DNA from 3 places in the Streptosporangium sp. G11 genome. Region 1 is predicted to be linked to each of the others. Evidence: riboswitches for the same ligand, from Rfam matches in the RefSeq annotation. Region 1 holds a riboswitch; each other region holds the start of a gene.

Region 1 (6,391 bases):
TTCGTCCCGCAGGCCGCGTTCGCGAAGTACGAGAGGACCGTCACCTGCTGAAAGCGGCTCCCGCCGGGCGGGGGCCCGGCGGGACCCCGGAAGAAGGCGGCCGCGCGGGTCTCGCGGCCCCCGGGCTTTGAGGAACGAGCCGGAGGCCTGCCGTTCGCCCGGCCGAGACGACGGCCCGCCCCGCGGTTTCGCGGGACGGGCCGTCATCGTTTCGGGGTGCGCGGGCTCATCGGGCGAGTCCCGGCACGGTCACTCCTCCTCTTCCCCCTCGTCCTCGAAGATCTCGTCGACGACCTCGGCGGCCACGAGGCCACCGGCCACACCGGCCGCGACGCCGCCCCAGCCGGGGCCGCGCTCGTGATGGCCGTGGTGGGAGCCGTGGTGACCGTCGTGCCGGGCGTACGGGTCGTGGCCGCCGTACTGGAAACCGCCGCCGTGGGAGCGCTGGGAGAGCGCGGCCAGCCAGCCGTTGATCTCCGAGGCCCAGTCGCGGTGCGCCGCCTCCTGGTGGCCGGCCTGCCAGCGGCCGAAGGCGTCGCCCCCGGAGCCGTGGCCGCCGGAGCGCTTGTCGGCCTCCACCACGATGTCCAGGCCCGTGGGAGTGGCGACGAAGGTCAGCTCGATCTCGTTGATCCGCCCGGCGTAGGCGGGCGGCGGGTAGAACTCGATCTCCTGGTAGAACGGCAGCTGCTGGCCGAGGCCGTAGATGTGGCCGTGCTCCAGGTCGGCACCCTTGAAGTGGAAGCCGAGTCGTACGAAGGCGTCCAGCACGGCCTGCTGGGAGGCCAGCGGCTCGATCTCGACCGGGTCCATGTCGCCCTTGTCGACGGCCGCGGCGATCGCCAGCTCGGTGCGCACCCCCATGGCCATGCCGCGCAGGTGCTGTCCGGCGACCTCGGTGACCGGAGTCTCCCACGGCACCGGGAACTGGAACGGCACGACCTTGTCCTCGCCGCCGCGCAGCCGGAACGCTCCGGAGACCTGCGTGCGGAAGAACTCCAGCAGGCCGACCTGCTCACCCTCGCCGTGCTCGGATTCCGTCCTGGCGACCAGCCCGAGGGCGATGTACTGGATGTCGGCGTCGAAGTCACCGCCCTTCACGCGTACCTCGCCGCGCAGCGACTCGCCGGGCCGCGCCCGCGGGGTGGCCAGGACGGTGTCCACCGAAGGGGCTCCGACCCCGAAGGCTCCCAGCATCCGTTTGAAGATCACGGTTTCCTCTCCTCGTTCACGTGCGTGTTGTGGCCGCACGTCAAACGATCACTGTGGGGGCGCGGTTCCCCCCGGAGCGGACCGGTGGGTAAAAACTGTTCCTCACCCGGTTCTTCGAGCGGGTCCCCCGAATCCGCGGCCGCCGATCCGTACATGAGAGATCATGAGCCGGGTGCGGATCGGAATCTTCCTGGTCGCGGCCGGTTTCCCCGGCAGGCCGCAGGGACGGGTGCTGCGTGACTGCGTGGAGGCGATCGCGGTCGCGGAGGAGGCGGGGTTCGACGACGCGTGGATCGCCGAGCACCACTTCATGTCGTACGGGGTCTGCCCGTCGGCGGCCACGCTGGCGGCCGTGGCGCTCGGACGTACGCGGACGATCGGGGTCGGGACGGCCGTGAGCGTGCTGTCCACCCAGCACCCGGTGGCGCTGGCCGAGCAGGCGGCGATGTTGCACCACCTGTCCGGCGGGCGTTTCACGCTGGGGGTCGGCAGGGGCGGGCCCTGGGTGGACCTGGAGGTGTTCGGCACCGGCCTGGAGAGGTTCGAGCGCGGCTTCGCCGAGTCTCTCGACCTGCTGTGCCGGGCCCTGGAACAGCGCACGGTGTCGGCCGAGGGGGAGTTCTTCCGTTTCCGCGAGGTCGCGATGGTACCGGCGGCGTCGATGCGGCCCGTCGTGGCGTGCACCTCGCCGGAAACGACGCGGCTGGCGGCCGCGCGGGGGCTGCCGATGCTGCTCGGCATGCACGTGGACGACGCGGGCAAGGCCGCGATGCTCGCCGGTTACGACGCGGCGCGCCCACCCGCGCCGGGAGCCGCTCCGCCGGGCGCGGCCCGCCACGTGGCCGCCGTCGTCGGATACGTGGCCGACTCGACGAGGGCGGCCGTGCGGGAGCTGAAAGCCGCCATGCCCCGCTGGCTGGAGCCCGGCCTGGACGGGTACGTGCCGGTGGACGGCCGGCGGCGGCCGGTACGGGACGTGGGGGAGTACGTCGACTTCCTGACCGGCGTCCATCCGGTGGGTGACGCCGACCACTGCGTGGAGACGATCAGGCGCACCCGCGAGGCGACCGGGCTCGAACACCTGATCCTCATGGTCGAGGGTGCGGGCGAGCACGCCCGCACCCTGGAGAACATCCGCCGGCTGGGCGCCGAGGTGCTGCCGAGACTCGGCGGCTGACGACTCCGGTGCCGGAACACCGCCCGCGGAGAGACTCGGCCTCCTCCGCGTCACCGCCGTGAGTCCCCGCGCCGTGACCCGCCGGACCGGGGTCGGCGGGCCCGGCATCTCAACGGAACGCGGCGAACCTCACCAGCGGTCGTGGTGGACGGCGTCTCGCAGAGGGCGCCGGTGGCGCCAGCCGTGCCGTTCGAGGTCGGGTGTGGTCTCGAGGTGGGTCACCGGTCCGAGGCACAACCAGGCGAGAGGGCGGACTCCGGCCGGGATGGCGAGGAGGTCGCCGAGGAAGGGCTCGCGGTAGAACGACACCCAGCCGACGCCGAGGTTCTCGGCGGTGGCGGCCAGCCAGAGGTTCTGGATGGCCAGGCACACCGAGTACAGGCCCGCGTCGGCGATGGCGTGACGGCCGAGGACGGCGGGGCCGCCCCGGTCCGGGTCGTAGGTGACCACGATCGATAGCGTCGACTCCAGCACTCCGTCGATCTTGATTCGGGCGAATCGCCGCGCGGCGGAGGCGTCGAGGGTCGCGGCGAAGACCTCCCGCTCGTGATGGACGTGGTCGTGGAACGCCTCGCGGATGGCGGTGTCGCGCACGAGGACGAAGTCCCACGGCTGGGAGAGCCCCACGCTGGGGGCGGCGTGGGCCGCCGACAGGATCCGGTGCAGGACCTCGTCGGGGACGGGCTCGCCGGTGAACTGCGCGCGTACGTCGCGGCGGCGGTGGATGACGTCGTAAATCCGGTGGTCCATGGGCAGGCTCCCGCTGTGTACATGCCCCGTGCCGGGGCCGTGGACGCGAGGCCGGTCTTCGGACTTCCGGATCGACGCTTGACCACCCGCCTTCCCAGTCCTTTCGGACCAGTGGCCGCGCGTACGCGCATGGGTGGTGGCTTCCCGGTCACCGCGGCGGGCCCGTGCCGGAATCACACCGGCTTCCCGATTCTCCCCGCCGGGGCGGGGCACCTCACAACAGTTCGCCGTTCCGTACGGTAACGGATTTCCGCGCTCGCCATGGCATCGGGGAGTGGGGGAGACCCGCGTCCGGCCCCCCTTGCCCCGCACCGCGGTGCGGGGCAAGGGGGCCTGCTGTCCTCGCCCGTTACCCTGCCATCTCCTTGGCGGCCGGTTCCGCCCGCCGGGTCCGCTGGGCCCAGCGCACGGCCGGTCCGGTGGCGAGGCCGGACAGCAGGAACAGGCCGCCGAGCGCCAGCCAGCCCGGGGTGCCCCAGGTGAGGATCAGCGTCGTGAGCAGTAGTGGGCCGAGCATCCTGGCGACCGCCGCTCCGGATCCGAAGAATCCCTGGTACTGGCCCTGCTTGTCGGCCGGGGCGAGGTCGAACCCGATCTCCCAGGCGCCGGAGGCGTGCGCCATCTCGCCGAACACCTGCAGGCAGGCCGCGAGGAGCAGGATGAGCGCGGCCGCCCACGCCGAGGACCAGGTCGACGACAGGGCGAACACCGCGCACGCGGCGAGCAGCACCACACCCGCCCGCCGCACGGTCCGGGAGGCGGTCTCCAGGTCCGTGACCCGCCGGGCCACCCGTACCTGGAAGAGCACGACGCCCAGGGTGTTGAGGATCAGCAGGGCGGAGACCGTCCAGCTCGGGGCCTCGGTCCGCTGGACGATCCACAGGGGGATGACCAGGCTGAGCAGCGGCATGTTCAGCAGCGTGATCATGTTGAGGAAGGAGAGCAGCGCGTACGGCCTGTCCCTGAGCACCGCCAGGGCCGGTTCGCCCGCGGGCGCGGGCGCCGTGGGCGGCACCGGGGGAAGGCGGAGCAGGATCAGGGCGGAGAGCAGGAAACTCAGCGCGTCCATCGCGAGGACCGTCAGGTAGGCCGCACGGGTGTCGAGGTGCAGCGCCGCCCCGCCGAGCGCGGCGCCGACCGCCAGCCCGGCGTTGACCGTCGCCTGCAGGTGGGCCCGGATCCGGGTCCGCTGCGCCCTGTCCACCAGCCCGGCGAGCAGCGCCTGCCTGGCGGCGGCGAGACCGCACTGCGAGGTCGCGTACAGGCAGGCGATCACGACGAACGCGGGGAAGGAACGGACGAACAGGAACGAGCCGACCGAGGCGGCCGTGGCGACGGCCAGCAGGACCGCCGTGCCGCGAGCTCCCCGGCGGTCGGCGAGGTGGCCGAGCGGGACCCCCGCCACGAAGCCGACGGCCCAGCCGAGTGTCAGCGCGAAGCCGACCTGGGTCGGCGAGAGTCCCACGATCCGGGTGAAGTAGAGCGCCGAGCACACGTAGTACGCGCCGTCCCCGATGGAGTTGGCCAGCTGCGCGAGGGCCAGGACCCTGGGCGGCCCGGAGGGAGGTGTGATCCGGCTGAACATGGGGCTCCTTCTCTGGCCGGGCGCTCGCGACGTGCCCGGGTGATGTTCCGGCCGGTGAGAGCCTGACACGATCTTTACGGGGGTAACTTTATTGAGCTGATTGACCCCATATAAGATCCAATATGGGGCCAAATCGCTGGGCCAATGTGGGGAGGGCCGGATGGACTTCCATGTGAGCCTCACCGGGCGCGGCGACCTGTCCGCCCGCATCTACCGGCAGCTCCTGGACGCCGTCCTCGACGGCCGCCTGCGCCCGGGAGAGCGCCTGCCCCCGACCCGCGAGCTGGCGCGGCGGCTCGACGTGTCGCGCAACACCGTGGCCCTCGCCTACGAGCGGCTGGCCGCCGAGGGCGTTCTCGTCGGCCAGGCCGGGGCGGGTACCTTCGTGTGCGCCGAGCCCCTCGCCCGTGCCCGCCCCAGGAACGCGCCCGCGGGCGGCGTGCGGCCCCGCCGCCTCTGGCGCTCCCCGGCTCCCCCGTGGACCGAACCGGAGGGGGAGCCGGTCTACGACTTCAGGGTGGGCGTTCCCGACGTGCGGCTGTTCCCGTTCGAAACGTGGCGCAGGCTCGTCGCCCGCGAGCTGCGCCCGGCGTCGGCGCGCTCCGCGGGCTACGGAGATTTCTCCGGGCACGCGGGACTGCGGGAGGCCGTCGCCCGCCACGTCGGCGTCTCCCGCTCGGTGCGGGCGAGCGCCGATGACGTGCTCGTCACGCACGGAGCCCAGCAGGCGCTCGACCTGATCGGCCGCGTCATGATCGACCCCGGCTGCCAGGTGGCCGTCGAGGAGCCGGGCTACCCTCCGGCCAGGCTGCTGTTCGAGTCTCTGGGGGCGCGGGTCGTCGGCGTCCCCGTCGACGGGGAGGGCCTGGACGTGGCCGCCCTTCCCGACTCCGCCCGCCTCGTCTACGTCACGCCGTCACACCAGTTCCCGCTGGGCATGCCGATGTCGCTCGGCCGCCGCGCCGCGCTGCTCGAATGGGCCGGGCGGCGTGGCGCCGTGGTGATCGAGGATGACTACGACAGCGAGTTCCGCTTCGAGGATCGCCCGCTCGAACCGCTCCAGAGCCTCGACCGCAGCGGTCACGTCATCTATGTCGGCTCCTTCTCCAAGACGATGCTGCCGATGCTGCGAGTGGGCTTCCTGGTCGCCCCCGCCTCGCTCCAGCCCGCCCTCCGCGCCGCCAAGCGGCTCACCGACTGGGGCGGCGAGTTCTCCACCCAGGCGGCCCTGGCCGGTTTCATCGACGAGGGCCTGCTCGGGCGGCACGTCCGCAAGGCGACGCGCGAGTACGCGGCCCGCCACGAGCGGATCCTCACCATCCTCCGGCGCGACTTCCGCGACTGGCTGGAACCGGTCCCCTCCGCCGCCGGCCTGCACCTCTGCGCCTACCTGACCCCGGACGCCGGGGTCGACACGGCCCAGGTGACGGCGTACGCGCGGGAGGCGGGCATCGCGGTGCAGGACCTCGCCTCCTACTACGGCGAGGCCCCGGCGCGGCCGGGGCTGGTGCTCGGGTACGGCGCGATCCCCCCGGAGAGGATCGAGGCGGGCCTGAGGCTGCTCGCGAAGGGCTTTCGCGCGAGCCGGCGGCCACCACGGAACGCCGCGGCAGTGAGGGAGCCCGCGAACGGCGACCCGGGCGAACACTCCCCACGCGGGCCTCGCG
Region 2 (6,391 bases), on a different contig from region 1:
CGAGGCGGGCCGGTTCTTCGGCCGGATCGCCCACCTGCTGGACGCCGTGGAGGACCGGGAGGAGGACGCCGCCCGGGGGGCGTTCAACCCGCTGACCGCCACCGGCACCTCCGTGCGGGAGGCGCGGCGGCTGTGCGACGACGCCGCGCACGGCCTGGAGCTGGCGCTGCTGGAGCTGGAGCTGGCCGACCGCCACCTGGTGGACGTGCTGCTGGGCACCGAGGTGCGGCGGGCGGTGGACAGGACGTTCCGCCACGCCTCCGGCCCGGACCACGCTCCTTCCCGCGAGGCGTGCGCCCGCCCGCACGGGGAGCACGGGGAGCACGGCCACTCCCCCGGAGCGCACGACCACGAGACGTCGTCCCGCCCCGGGGAGACGGGCCACTCCTACGAGCGGCCGGGATTCGTCCGCAAGTCGGCCGCCGGGGTGGGCACCCTGCTGACCTGCGGGGTCTGGCGGCCCCGGTGGAGCTCCCTGAGGCGGAAGGACTGGGATGATCGCTGCTACCTGAGGGGGTGCGACGGCTGCAGCGGATGCGACGGATGCAGCGGGTGCTGTGACTGCTGCAAGTGCTGCGGCAAGTGCGACGGATGCGCCTGCGACTGTGGCGCCTGAGACTCCGGGACGCGGCCCGTCGCCTCAGACCGGATCCCGCCGGTCGCCGTCCCGCTCGCGGGAGCCGTCCTGCTCCGAGGGGTCCCCGCCCAGGCCCCGCGACATCAGCCCCGAGCCCGTCAGCCCGGTGAGCGTCCCGGGAACGGTCGCGGACGGGGGCGGGGGCGGGGTCCCGGGAACGGTCGCGGACGGAGGCGGGGTCTCGACCCGGAAGCGGGGCAGCGCCTCGGGATACCTGTCGCGGATGAAGGCCACCATGTGCTCGCGGATGTCGCACTTGAGATCCCAGGCGCTGGCGGAGTCGGCGGCGCTCATCAGGGCGCGCAGCTCCAGCAGCCCGTTGGGCAGGGTGTCGGTGACCTGGAGGATCCAGTCCTTCTGGTCCCAGAGCGGGTGCTCGCGCAGGGCCCGGTAGAGCTCGGTGCGCAGCTCCTCCACCGGCACCGACCAGTCGACCCTGATCATCACGTGGCCGATCACCCGGCTGCTGTGCCGGGTCCAGTTCTCGAACGGGTTGGTCGTGAAGTAGGAGACCGGCAGGACCAGCCGGCGCTCGTCCCACAGCCGCAGCACCACGTAGGTCAGGCTGAGCTCCTCTATTCGACCCCACTCGCCCTTCACCACGACGACGTCGTCCAGGCGGAGCGCGTCGCTGAAGGCCAGCTGGAGCCCGGCCAGCATGTTGCCCAGGGTCGACTGGGCGGCGATACCGACGACGACACCGGCGATTCCGGCCGAGGCCAGCAGCCCGGCCCCGAGCGCCCGCACCTCCGGGAAGGTGAAGAGCATCGCGCCCATCGCCACCACGATGATCACCGCCGAGGCGACCCGGCGGACCAGGGTGATCTGGGTGCGGATGCGGCGGGCCCTGCGGTTGGCCTCGCCCTCGACGGTGATCAGCCGCTCCAGCACCACGTCGGTGATCGCGAAGGCGGCCTGGATGAACAGCCAGGTGACGCACCCGATCATCGCCAGGCCGAGACCGCGATAGACCACCCGGCCGACCGAGGTCGCCACCATGCCGGGCTCGTAGGCGGTGTAGGCCGTCACGACGGCTGCCGTGGCGAACCCCGGCCAGGTGCAGCGGCGCATGAGCGGACCGGCGAGAACCCACTTCTCACCGATCAGCCGCGAGCGCAGCACCCGTCGCACCACCTCCACCGCCACGACGGCGGCGGCCACGGAAGCAATCATCATGATCCAGCCGGACACTTGAGGCGTCCTCCTCGACGTCTTTCATCCTCGTCGTTCTCTTTCCTGGATCACCACCTAATCAGAAGGATTCGTCGAAGGTGACATTCCCTTCGACGGCCACCTGGTAGGCCGAAACCCGGCGTTCGAAGAAGTTGGCCAGTTCCTGCACGTCCTGCAGCTCCATGAACGCGAACGGGTTGGCCGTGCCGTACCGGACGGGCATCCTGAGCCTGACCAGGCGCTGGTCGGCCACGTACTCCAGATACAGGCGCATCTGGTCCACGCTCATCCCGAGCAGGCCGTCGCCGCACAGGTCGGCCGCGAAGGCCAGCTCGGCCGCCACCGCCTCCTCGATCATCCGGGTGACCTGCTCGGCGAGCTTGTCGTCGAACAGGTCCGGCTCCTCGGCCCGTACGGTCTCCACCACGCCGAAGGCGAACTCCATGTGCATGGACTCGTCGCGGAACACCCAGTTCGTCCCGGTGGCCAGGCCGCTGAGCAGGCCCCGGGAACGGAACCAGTAGACGTAGGCGAAGGCCCCGTAGAAGAACAGCCCCTCGATGCACGCCGCGAAGCAGATCAGGTTGAGCAGGAACGCCCGCCGGTCCTCCCGCGTCTCCAGCCGGGTCAGCCCGCCGAGCGAGTCGATCCAGCGGAAGCAGAACTCCGCCTTGTCCCGGATCGAGGGGATGTGCTCGACCGCGGCGAAGGCCTTCACCCGCTCGTCCAGATCGGGCAGGTAGGTGTCCAGCAGGGTCAGGTAGAACTGGACGTGCACGGCCTCCTCGAACAGCTGCCTGCTGAGATAGAGGCGCGCCTCGGGGGCGTTGAGGTGTTGGTAGAGGTTGAGGACGAGGTTGTTGGCCACGATCGAGTCGCCGGTGGCGAAGAACGCCACGAGGCGGTTGATCAGGTGGCGCTCCTCGGGCGTCATCCTCGCCAGGTCCGCCAGGTCGGAGGTGAGGTCCACCTCCTCGACGGTCCAGGTGTTGCGGATCGCGGCCCGGTAGCGCTCGTAGAACTCGGGGTAGCGCATCGGCCGCAGGGTGAGATCCATGCCGGGGTCGAGCAACATCGGGAAACTGCCTTTCCGAGAGCTTTCGGGGAAACCTTTCGAGGAACCGGGACGGCTACTGGCAGGCGTCGCAGTACTCGGGGTTCTCCAGGGAGCAGGCGACGGCCAGTTGGAAGGCCGTGTCGACGACCGTCTGCGCCACCGGCGCCGCCACGGTGGCCTGCGCGATCCGGGTGGCCGGGCGCGAGCGCAGGTAGTAGGTGGTCTTGAGGCCCGACTTCCACGCGTAGGCGTACATCGAGGAGAGCTTGCCGATGGTCGGCGTGGCCATGAAGAGGTTCAGCGACTGCGACTGGTCGATGTACGGGGTGCGAGCGGCGGCCAGGTCGATCAGCGCCTTCTGCGGCAGCTCCCAGGCGGTCCGATAGAGCGCCTTCAGGTCGGCGGGGATCTCCGGGATGTCCTGGACGGAGCCGTCGGCGCGCTTGATGGCGTCGCGGATCAGCGGGGTCCACAGGCCGCGGGCCTGGAGGTCGCGGACGAGATAGCGGTTGACCTGGAGAAACTCCCCCGAGAGGGTCTCACGCTTGAAGACGTTGGAGACCTGCGGCTCGATGCACTCGTAGCAGCCCGCGATGGAGGCGATCGTGGCCGTCGGCGCGATCGCGATCATCAGCGAGTTGCGCAGGCCGGTCCCGGCGACCCGCTCCCTGACCTCCGCCCACTCCTTCGACCTCGCCGCCCCGTAGTGGTCGGGGTGGAGCACCCCGGCGGCGGCCCTGGTCTCCTCGTACGAGGGATGGCGGCCCCGCTCGACGGCCAGGTCGGAGGAGGTCCGGTAGGCGGCGAGCGCGATCTCCTCGGAGATCCGGGTGGACAGCTCCAGGGCGCGCGGCGAGTCGAACGGCAGCCGCAGCGTGAACAGCACGTCGGCCAGGCCCATCACGCCGAGCCCGATCGGGCGCCATCTCTGGTTGGCGGCCCTCGCCTCGGGGGTCGGGTAGAAACCCAGGTCGATGGTGCGGTCGAGGAACCGCACGGCGGTACGGACGGTCGCGCGCAGCCTGACCCAGTCGACGGCGCTCCCGGCGTCCCCGGCGCTCCCGGCGTCCCCGATGCTCCCGGCGTCCGCGGACAGGTGGGCGGCGAGGTTGATCGAGCCGAGGTTGCAGACGGCGGTCTCGCCGTCGCCGGTGACCTCCAGGATCTCGGTGCAGAGGTTCGACAGGTGGATGACGTTCTCCGGCCTGGCCGTCTGGTTGGAGGTCCGGTTGGCCGCGTCCTTGAAGGTCATCCAGCCGTTGCCGGTCTGGGCGAGCGTCCGCATCATCCGCCCGTACAGGGCGCGGGCGGGGATCTGCCGGGTGAACCTGCCCTCGGCCTCGGCGGCCCGGTAGGCGTCGTCGAACGCGGTGCCGTACAGGTCGGTGAGGTGCGGCACCTCCTTGGGGTCGAACAGCGACCAGACGCCGTCGGCCTCGACCCGGCGCATGAACTCGTCGGGGATCCAGTTGGCCAGGTTCAAGTTGTGCGTGCGGCGGGCCTCCTCGCCGGTGTTGTCGCGCAGCTCCAGGAACTCCTCGACGTCGGCGTGCCAGGGCTCCAGGTAGACGCAGGCCGCGCCCTTGCGGCGGCCTCCCTGGTTGACCGCGGCGACGCTGGAGTCGAGCGTGCGCAGCCAGGGCACGATGCCGTTGGAGTGGCCGTTGGTGCCCCGGATCAGCGAGCCCCGCGAGCGGACCCTGGTCCAGGCGATCCCGATGCCCCCCGCGTACTTCGACAGCCGCGCGACCTGACCGTAGCGCTCGTAGATGGACTCCAGCTCGTCGCGGGGCGAGTCGAGCAGGAAGCACGAGGAGAGCTGGGGCCTGCGGGAGCCGGAGTTGAACAGCGTGGGCGAGCTGGGCAGGTAGGACAGGGTGGCCATGAGCGCGTACAGCTCGGCGGCCTCCTCGACGGTCTCGGACAGGCCGCAGGCCACCCGGAGGAAGAAGTGCTGCGGGCGCTCCAGGACCTTGCGGGTCCGCGGGTGGCGCAGCAGGTAGCGGTCGTAGACGGTGCGCAGCCCGAAGTACTCGAACCTGGCGTCGGCCTCCGGATCGACCATCGCGTCCAGGACTCCGGCGTGGGCGGCCACGAACTCAGCGAGACCGTCCTGGATCAATCCCGCCTCGTGGGTCGCGGCGATGGACTCGGAGAAACGGCGGACGCCGTGCTCGGCGGCCTCGTCGGCGATCAGCTCGGCCAGCATCGCGGCGGCGACCCGGGAGTTGCCGGGATCGGTGATCACCCGGGCGGCCGCCTCGTCGATGGCCAGCCTGCGGTCGTCCGCCGCGCTCACCGCGCTCGCGACACCGCCGGTGTCGCCGCCGTCGTTCGCGGTCGCCGCCGTGCTCCCCGCCGCGCTTCCCGTCGCGGTCGCCACGGTGCTCTCCGCCGCGGTCTCCGCCGCGCTCCCCGCCGCGGTCTCCGCCAATGCCTGTGTCACGTGGTGCCCCTCGCTCGCTCGAACTTCCCCGTACGGCTTCGCCGGATGGGCACGCGTCCGCGAGCGATCCCGGGCACGCCGGATCGCCTCGTTCCGCGGACCCTCCCACGAGGCCCTGGACAATCACGTCACCGGCAGGTCTTCGGACTCACGGGCGCACTGCGCATGCCTACCGGCCGTCGCTTCCCAGGCATGGTTCGCCCAGTGCTCAATGACGGCTTTCGTTCCCGTTCACCGCTGCGGGGCAGTCCCGGAATCTCACCGGGTTCCCTCTTGCCTCGCCCCCCGCGGGGCGAACCAGCAACGAGCAGGATCCTACATCTAGGGGCGCCTGACGCAACTACCCCAACAGGTTGTGTCGGAGGACTTCAACAACCCGAGCTCGTGAAGCACACCGCGGGTGCGGGCCGTCTCGGTGGAGAGCCACTTGCGGAACTCGTCGCCGCTGAGATAGACCCGGCTCCAGCCGTGGGCCGCGCACAGGGCACGCCAGCGTGGCGCGGCGTCGATCCTGTCACACAGGGCGATCGCGGCGTCCCGGTCCCCCGGGCTCATGCCCTTGGGGCCCAGCAGGCCGCACCAGTCGCTGTACTCCAGCCGGACGTCGACCTCCATGAGCGTCGGCGCGTCGATCCCGTCGATCCGGCCGCCGGAGGAGACCACCAGGGGGCGCAGACGGCCCGCCGCGATCTCGGGCCGCAGGGCGCGCGCCGACCCCAGCAGGGCTGCCACCCGGCCGACCTGGAGCGCCTCGGCGGCGTCCTCGGGGGCGAGGTATCCGGCGTACTCGAGCAGCCGGGTGTCCACCCCCAGGCACTTGCCGATCATGCCGTAGAGCACGTGGTCGGAACCGCCCTCCGACCGGCCGCCGACCGCCAGCCCCGCCGGGTTCCGGCGCAGCCGCGCGGCGAAGTCCTCGAAGGTCCGCAGGTTGGAGCCGGAGGGGACGACCAGGACCGCCCAGTCGCCGACCAGGCGGGCGAGGGGGGTGGCGGCGTTCACCACGGCGGCGGTGTTGGCGATCTCCGCGGCGGCCACCATCGGCATCGCGGTGACGAGCAGCCTGCCCTCGCGCGCG
Region 3 (6,391 bases), on a different contig from region 1:
GACAACTGGGACCAGCCCGACGAGGGCGTGTGGGAGACGCGCGGCGGGCGCAAGGACTTCGTCTACTCGCGGCTGATGTGCTGGGTGGCGATCGAACGGGCCATGCGGATGGCCGCCCACCGCGGGCTGCCCGCCGACACTCCGCGCTGGCAGCTGGCCCGCGACGCGATCTACCGCCAGATCATGCGGCGCGGCTGGTCGGAGGAGCTGCAGGCGTTCGTCCAGCACTTCGACGACGACGTCCTCGACTCCTCGGTGCTGATGATGCCGATGGCGAAGTTCATCTCCCCCACCGACCCGAAGTGGCTGTCGACCCTCGACGCGCTCGGCGCGAACCTGGTGTCCGACTCGCTGGTCTACCGCTACGACCCCGCGGTCAGCCCGGACGGGCTGCGCGGGGACGAGGGCACGTTCTCGATCTGCTCGTTCTGGTACGTCGAGGGTCTCACCCGGGCCGGGCGCCTGGACGAGGCGCGGCTGGCGTTCGAGAAGATGCTCACCTACGCCAACCACCTCGGCCTGTACGCCGAGGAGATCGGGCAGACCGGCGAGCAGCTCGGCAACTTCCCGCAGGCCTTCACCCACCTCGCGCTGATCAGCGCCGCGTTCAACCTCGACCAAGCCCTGGGCTGACGCCCGTGCTGGCGCGAGGGCCCCGGACGGCAGGCCGTCCGGGGCCGTGGAAGGAGCCGGAACCGGTGGGTCAGGCGCCGTCCTCCAGGTCTCCCTCGGCCTTGAGGTAGACCTCCTGGAGGTCGCGCAGGATGGCGGGGTCGGGGTGCTCCCACATGCCCCGGTTGGCCGCCTCCAGCAACCGCTCGGCGATCCCGTGCAGCGCCCATGGGTTGGACCGGGCCATGAAGGCCTGGTTCTCCGGGTCCAGCACGTAGGTCGCGGCCAGCTTGTCGTACATCCAGTCGGCGACGACGCCGGTGGTGGCGTCGTAGCCGAACAGGTAGTCGACGGTGGCGGCCAGCTCGAAGGCGCCCTTGTAGCCGTGCCTGCGCATGGCGGCCAGCCAGCGGGGGTTGACCACCCTGGCGCGGAAGATCCTGGACGTCTCCTCGGAGAGCGTCCGGGTGCGGACCGCGTCCGGCCTGGTGCTGTCGCCGATGTAGGCGGCCGGGGCCTTCCCGGTGAGCGCCCGCACGGTGGCGATCATGCCGCCGTGGTACTGGAAGTAGTCGTCGGAGTCGGCGATGTCGTGCTCGCGGGTGTCGACGTTCTTGGCCGCCACGGCGATCCTGCGGTAGGCCGTCTCCATGTCCTGCCTGGCGGGAACCCCGTCGACGCCCCGGCCGTAGGCGAAGCCGCCCCAGACCGCGTACACCTCGGCCAGGTCGGCGTCGTCGCGCCAGTTGCGGCTGTCGATCAGCGGCAGCAGCCCGGCCCCGTAAGCTCCCGGCCGGGAGCCGAAGATCCGCATGGTGGCCCTGCGCTCGTCGCCGTGCTCGGCCTGGTCGGCCAGCACGTGCGCCCGCACGTAGTTGAGCTCCTCGGGCTCCTCCAGCCCGGCCGCCAGCCGTACGGCGTCGTCCAGCATGGCCACGACGTGCGGGAAGGCGTCGCGGAAGAAACCGCTGATCCTGATGGTGACGTCCACGCGCGGGCGGCCCAGCTCGGCGGCGGGGATGGGCTCCAGGCCGGTGACGCGGCGCGAGGCCTCGTCCCAGACCGGCCGCACGCCGAGCAGCGCCAGCACCTCGGCGACGTCGTCCCCGGCGGTGCGCATGGCGCTGGTCCCCCAGACCGACAGCCCGACCGAACGCGGCCAGTCACCGGTGTCGGCGCGGTAGCGCTCCAGCAGGGAGTCGGCCATCGCCTGGCCGGTCTCCCACGCCAGCCTGCTCGGCACGGCCTTGGGATCGACCGAGTAGAAGTTGCGTCCGGTGGGGAGCACGTTGATCAGCCCGCGCAGCGGAGACCCGCTCGGCCCCGCCGGGACGTAGCCGCCGTCGAGGGCGTGCAGGATCGCGTCGATCTCGTCGGTGGTGCGCGCCAGCCTGGGCACGACCTCGACGGCGGCGAACCGCAGGATGCGCTCCACCGTCTCCAGGTCAGCGCCGACGGCGCCGCGCGCACCGGCCGGGGCGTCCGGTCCGGTGTCCCCGGCCCGGGGCTCCGCCCGGCCCAGGACCTCGGCGGTCACCTCCCCGGCCGCCGACGGGTCCCAGCCGCGGTGCTCCATGGCCTCGACCAGGGCACGGGCCAGGGTCTCGGCCTCGTCGACGCCGATCCGTCCCGCGCTGCCGTCCTCGGCCAGGCCCAGGGCCTCGCGCAGCCCGACGAGCGCCTCGCTGCCCGCCCACATCTGCCGGGCGCGGAGCATGGCCAGCACCAGGTCGACGCGCGGCTGCCCCTCGGGAGCGACTCCCAGCACGTGCAGGCCGTCGCGGATCTGGACGTCCTTGACCTCGCACAGCCAGCCGTCGATGTGCAGCAGGAAGTCGTCGAACTCGGCGTCGTGGGGGCGGTCGGCGACGCCGAGGTCGTGGTCGAGCCTGGCGGCCTGGATGAGCGTCCAGATCTGGGCGCGGATCGCGGGCAGCTTGGCCGGGTCCATCGCCGCGATGGAGGCGTGCTCGTCGAGGAGCTGCTCCAGCCTGGCCATGTCCCCGTAGCTGTCGGCGCGGGCCATCGGCGGGACGAGGTGGTCGACCAGGGTGGCGTGGGCACGGCGCTTGGCCTGGGTGCCCTCGCCGGGGTCGTTGACGAGGAACGGGTAGATGAGCGGCAGGTCGCCGAGCGCGGCGTCCGGGCCGCAGGAGGCCGACAGGCCCGCGGACTTGCCGGGCAGCCACTCCAGGTTGCCGTGCTTGCCCACGTGGACCACGGCGTGCGCGCCGAAGCCGTCGGCCAGCCAGCGGTAGGCGGCCAGGTAGTGGTGGCTGGGCGGCAGGTCGGGGTCGTGGTAGATCGCGATGGGGTTCTCGCCGAAGCCGCGCGGCGGCTGCACCATGACCACCACGTTGCCGGAGCGCAGCGCGGCCAGCACGATCTCGCCCTCCGGGTCGCGCGACCTGTCCACGAACAGCTCGCCGGGCGCCGGGCCCCAGTGCTCCTCCATCCGCGTGCGCAGGTCCGCCGGGAGGGTGGCGTACCACTCGGCGTACCGGCCCGCCGCGATGCGCACCGGGTTTCCGGCGAGCTGCTCCTCGGTGAGCCAGTCCTGGTCCTGCCCGCCCGCGGCGATCAGCGCGTGGATGAGCGCGTCGCCGTCCTGCCCGGTCACCCCGGGCAGCTCGCCCTCGGCGCCGATGTCGTAGCCGCGCTCGCGGAGCGCGGCCAGCAGCCGCACCAGGCTGGCCGGGGTGTCCAGGCCGACGGCGTTGCCGATGCGGGCGTGCTTGGTGGGGTAGGCCGACAGCATCAGCACCAGCCGCCGCTCGGCGGGCGGGATGTGCCGCAGCGCGGCGTGGCGCACGGCGATGCCCGCCACGCGCGAGGCCCGCTCGGGGTCGGCCACGTAGACGGTCAGCCCGTCCTCGTCGATCTCCTTGAAGGAGAACGGCACCGTGATGATCCGCCCGTCGAACTCGGGGATCGCGACCTGGGTGGCGGCGTCCAGCGGGGACAGGCCGTCGTCGTTGTCCTCCCAGGAGGCCCGGCTGCTCGTCAGGCACAGGCCCTGCAGGATCGGCACGTCCAGCTCGGCGAGCGCGCCGACGTCCCAGGCCTCGTCGTCCCCGCCCGCCGACGCGGTCGCCGGGCGGGTGCCTCCCGCGGCGAGTACGGTCACCACCAGGGCGTCCACCGTGCGCAGGACCTCCACCAGGCCGGGCTCGGCGGTGCGCAGGGAGGCGCAGTACACCGGCAGTGCCCGCGCGCCCGCGTCCTCGATCGCCGAGCAGAGCGCCTCGACGAAGGCGGTGTTCCCCGCCACGTGGTGGGCCCGGTAGTAGAGCACCCCGACGACGGGCCCGTCCTGGTCGCGCGCCTCGCGCTCCAGCGTCCCCCACGTGGGGGTGGGCTCGGGCGCGGCGAACCCGTGGCCGGTGAGCAGCAGCGTGTCGGACAGGAAGTGGTGCAGCTCGGTCAGGTTGGCCGGGCCGCCGTGGGCGAGGTAGGCGTGCGCCTCGGCGCAGACCCCGCCCGGCACGGTGGACAGCTCCATCAGCTCGGCGTCCGGCGCCTGCTCGCCGCCGAGGACGACGACGGGCCTGGGCCCGGCGAGCAGGGCGTCCAGGCCCTCCTCCCAGGCGCGGCGCCCGCCGAGCAGGCGGACCACGACCAGGTCGGCGCCCTCCAGCAGTGGCGGGAGGTCGGCGGCGGCGAGCCTGGCGGGGTTGCCGAGCCGGTAGTCGGCGCCGCTCGCGCGAGCGCTCAGCAGGTCGGTGTCGGAGGTCGAGAGCAGGAGGATCACACGCCACACTCCAGGAGAGGCAGGGCGGTACGGCCCAGGGGTGCCACGGCGTGGCGGGGGAACGGCGATGCCACGGCGTAGCGGGAAAACGGCGATGCCACGGCATGGCGGGGGAACGGCGAAAAGCGCACGGAGCTTCCTCCCTCGGGGTCCTCGCCCCGGGTCGTCGTCGGCCGCGACGGCTGGAGTCTCCTGGCTCCCGGATCGGTGCTCACCCCGGCCTTCCCGTCCGTCGTCGGACAGTGGCCCGGGTGGGGTTCGCTCCCCGGTTACAGTGGCGGGACCGCGCCGGAATCACACCGGCTTCCTCCCTTTGCCGTCGCCACCGATGACACTACGGCAGTCCGGTTCGTTGCAAGAAACTGGCGTTAACATCCTCTGAGTGTTCATTGCCGACTTTTCCGGACGATCGCGACTCGACGCGTGCCCCGGGGCGCTTCAGGTCCATGCCGCCGCGGACGGCGGCCTGGCCCGCGTCCGCGTGCCCGGAGGCCGTCTGACCCCCTTCCAGCTGCGCGAGCTCGCCGACGCCGCCTCCGCGTACGGCGGCGGCGTCATCGAGCTGACCTCCCGCGCGAACGTCCAGGTACGCGGCCTCGGCCCGGAGAGTCCTGACAGCGGTACGGGGAGCGGATTCGCCGCGCGGATGGCGGAGGCGGGCCTGCTGCCCTCGGCGACGCACGAGCGGGTACGCAACATCCTCGCCTCCCCGCTGACCGGGCTGGACGGGCTGACCGGGCTGGACGTCGCGGGCGGCACGGGCGGCACGGGCCGTACGAACCACGCGGGCGGCGGGATCGCCGACGTCACCCCGCTGATCGGCGAGCTGGACCGGCGGCTGTGCGCCCGGCCCGCCCTCGCCGCCCTGCCCGGACGGTTCATGTTCGCCCTCGACGACGGCCGGGGGGACGTGGCCGGTCTGGGGGCGGACGCCGGGATCCTGCCGACGGGACCGGACGAGGCCGCGCTGATCCTCGCCGGGACCGACAGCGGGCTGCGCGTCCCACTGGGCGGAGCCGTGACCGCCCTGCTCGCCGCCGCCGAGGCGTTCCTCGACGAGCTGTCCACCCGGGACGTCACCGCGTGGCGGATCTCCGAACTTCCCGACGGCCCCTCCCTGATCGCCGTCCGCGTGCGAACCGCCCTGGGGATCTCCGGTACGGCGCCCTTCGAACCGGTGAGACCGCGAGCGGCGACCCTCGGGCCGGTCGGGGTCGTCGGGAGCGCGGACGTGACCGGAGTCGGAGCCGGGATCGAGGGAAACCCCGGAGGCGGCGGCAGGGGTGGCACCGGGGGCGGAGACGCGCGGGTCGCGCTCGGGGTGGCGGTCCCGCTGGGGCGGCTGACCTCCGCGTCGGCACGACTGCTCGCGGACGCCGCCTCGGGCGGGGAGATCCGGCTCACGCCGTGGCGGGGCGTGGTCCTGCCCGGCCTGGACGGCGCCGAGGTCGCGGGCACCGCCGCCCGGCTGGAGGCCGCCGGGCTGATCGTCGACCCCGGCTCCCCGTGGATCGGCGTGACGGCCTGCACCGGCCGCCCAGGCTGCGCCAAGTCCCTGGCCGACGTCCAGGCCGACGCGGCCACCGCCATCGGCATGGCCCAGCCGTCCGCCGCCCCGCCGTCCGGTGGCAGACCGCCCAGGGGCGAGCCGCCCGAGGACAGGTCGTCCAAGAGCGAGCCGTCCAAAGGTGAGCCGCCCGAGGTCAGGTCGTCCAGGGGTGAGCCGTCCAAGGACAGGTCGTTCAGGAGCGAGCCGTCCGAGGGGGGACCGCCTGTGGCCCCGCCGTCCGCGATCGGGCCGGGCACCGATACGCTCCCCGTGCACTGGGCGGGCTGCGCCAGGCGCTGCGGTCGCCCGAGAGGCCGGGTCGCGGACGTGGTCGCCACCGGCGACGGCTACCGCCTGGAACTGGACGGCACCGGCCTGACCTGCTCCGGCATCGAGGAGACCGCGGCCGCGGTGGCGGCCGCCAGAGGGGAACTGTGATCGACTACGTCCGCGACGGCGCGGAGATCTACCGCCGCTCC

The links. Region 1 has a riboswitch for cobalamin ahead of bluB (5,6-dimethylbenzimidazole synthase). Riboswitches for the same ligand answer to the same signal wherever they lie in the genome.
Region 2: linked by a shared signal. The riboswitch ahead of ACSDR0_RS09280 (ribonucleoside-diphosphate reductase subunit alpha) and the one ahead of bluB (5,6-dimethylbenzimidazole synthase) in region 1 are both predicted to bind cobalamin.
Region 3: linked by a shared signal. The riboswitch ahead of cobN (cobaltochelatase subunit CobN) and the one ahead of bluB (5,6-dimethylbenzimidazole synthase) in region 1 are both predicted to bind cobalamin.

Annotation. Positions count from the first base shown of each region.
Region 1 is NZ_JBPJUQ010000082.1:8,355-14,745, reverse strand. Features, by position in the region: gene ACSDR0_RS41635 (hypothetical protein) at 1-51, shown strand, start outside; gene ACSDR0_RS41630 (sporulation protein) at 250-1,212, opposite strand; gene ACSDR0_RS41625 (LLM class flavin-dependent oxidoreductase) at 1,376-2,389, shown strand; gene bluB (5,6-dimethylbenzimidazole synthase) at 2,519-3,139, opposite strand; cobalamin riboswitch at 3,172-3,371, opposite strand; gene ACSDR0_RS41615 (MFS transporter) at 3,489-4,724, opposite strand; gene ACSDR0_RS41610 (PLP-dependent aminotransferase family protein) at 4,885-6,391, shown strand, end outside.
Region 2 is NZ_JBPJUQ010000006.1:243,085-249,475, forward strand. Features, by position in the region: gene ACSDR0_RS09265 (DUF5685 family protein) at 1-616, shown strand, start outside; gene ACSDR0_RS09270 (mechanosensitive ion channel family protein) at 641-1,798, opposite strand; gene ACSDR0_RS09275 (ribonucleotide-diphosphate reductase subunit beta) at 1,890-2,885, opposite strand; gene ACSDR0_RS09280 (ribonucleoside-diphosphate reductase subunit alpha) at 2,941-5,313, opposite strand; cobalamin riboswitch at 5,430-5,630, opposite strand; gene ACSDR0_RS09285 (tripartite tricarboxylate transporter substrate-binding protein) at 5,635-6,391, opposite strand, start outside.
Region 3 is NZ_JBPJUQ010000045.1:17,245-23,635, forward strand. Features, by position in the region: gene ACSDR0_RS32275 (glycoside hydrolase family 15 protein) at 1-633, shown strand, start outside; gene cobN (cobaltochelatase subunit CobN) at 704-4,363, opposite strand; cobalamin riboswitch at 4,527-4,699, opposite strand; gene ACSDR0_RS32285 (precorrin-3B synthase) at 4,746-6,350, shown strand; gene ACSDR0_RS32290 (precorrin-8X methylmutase) at 6,347-6,391, shown strand, end outside.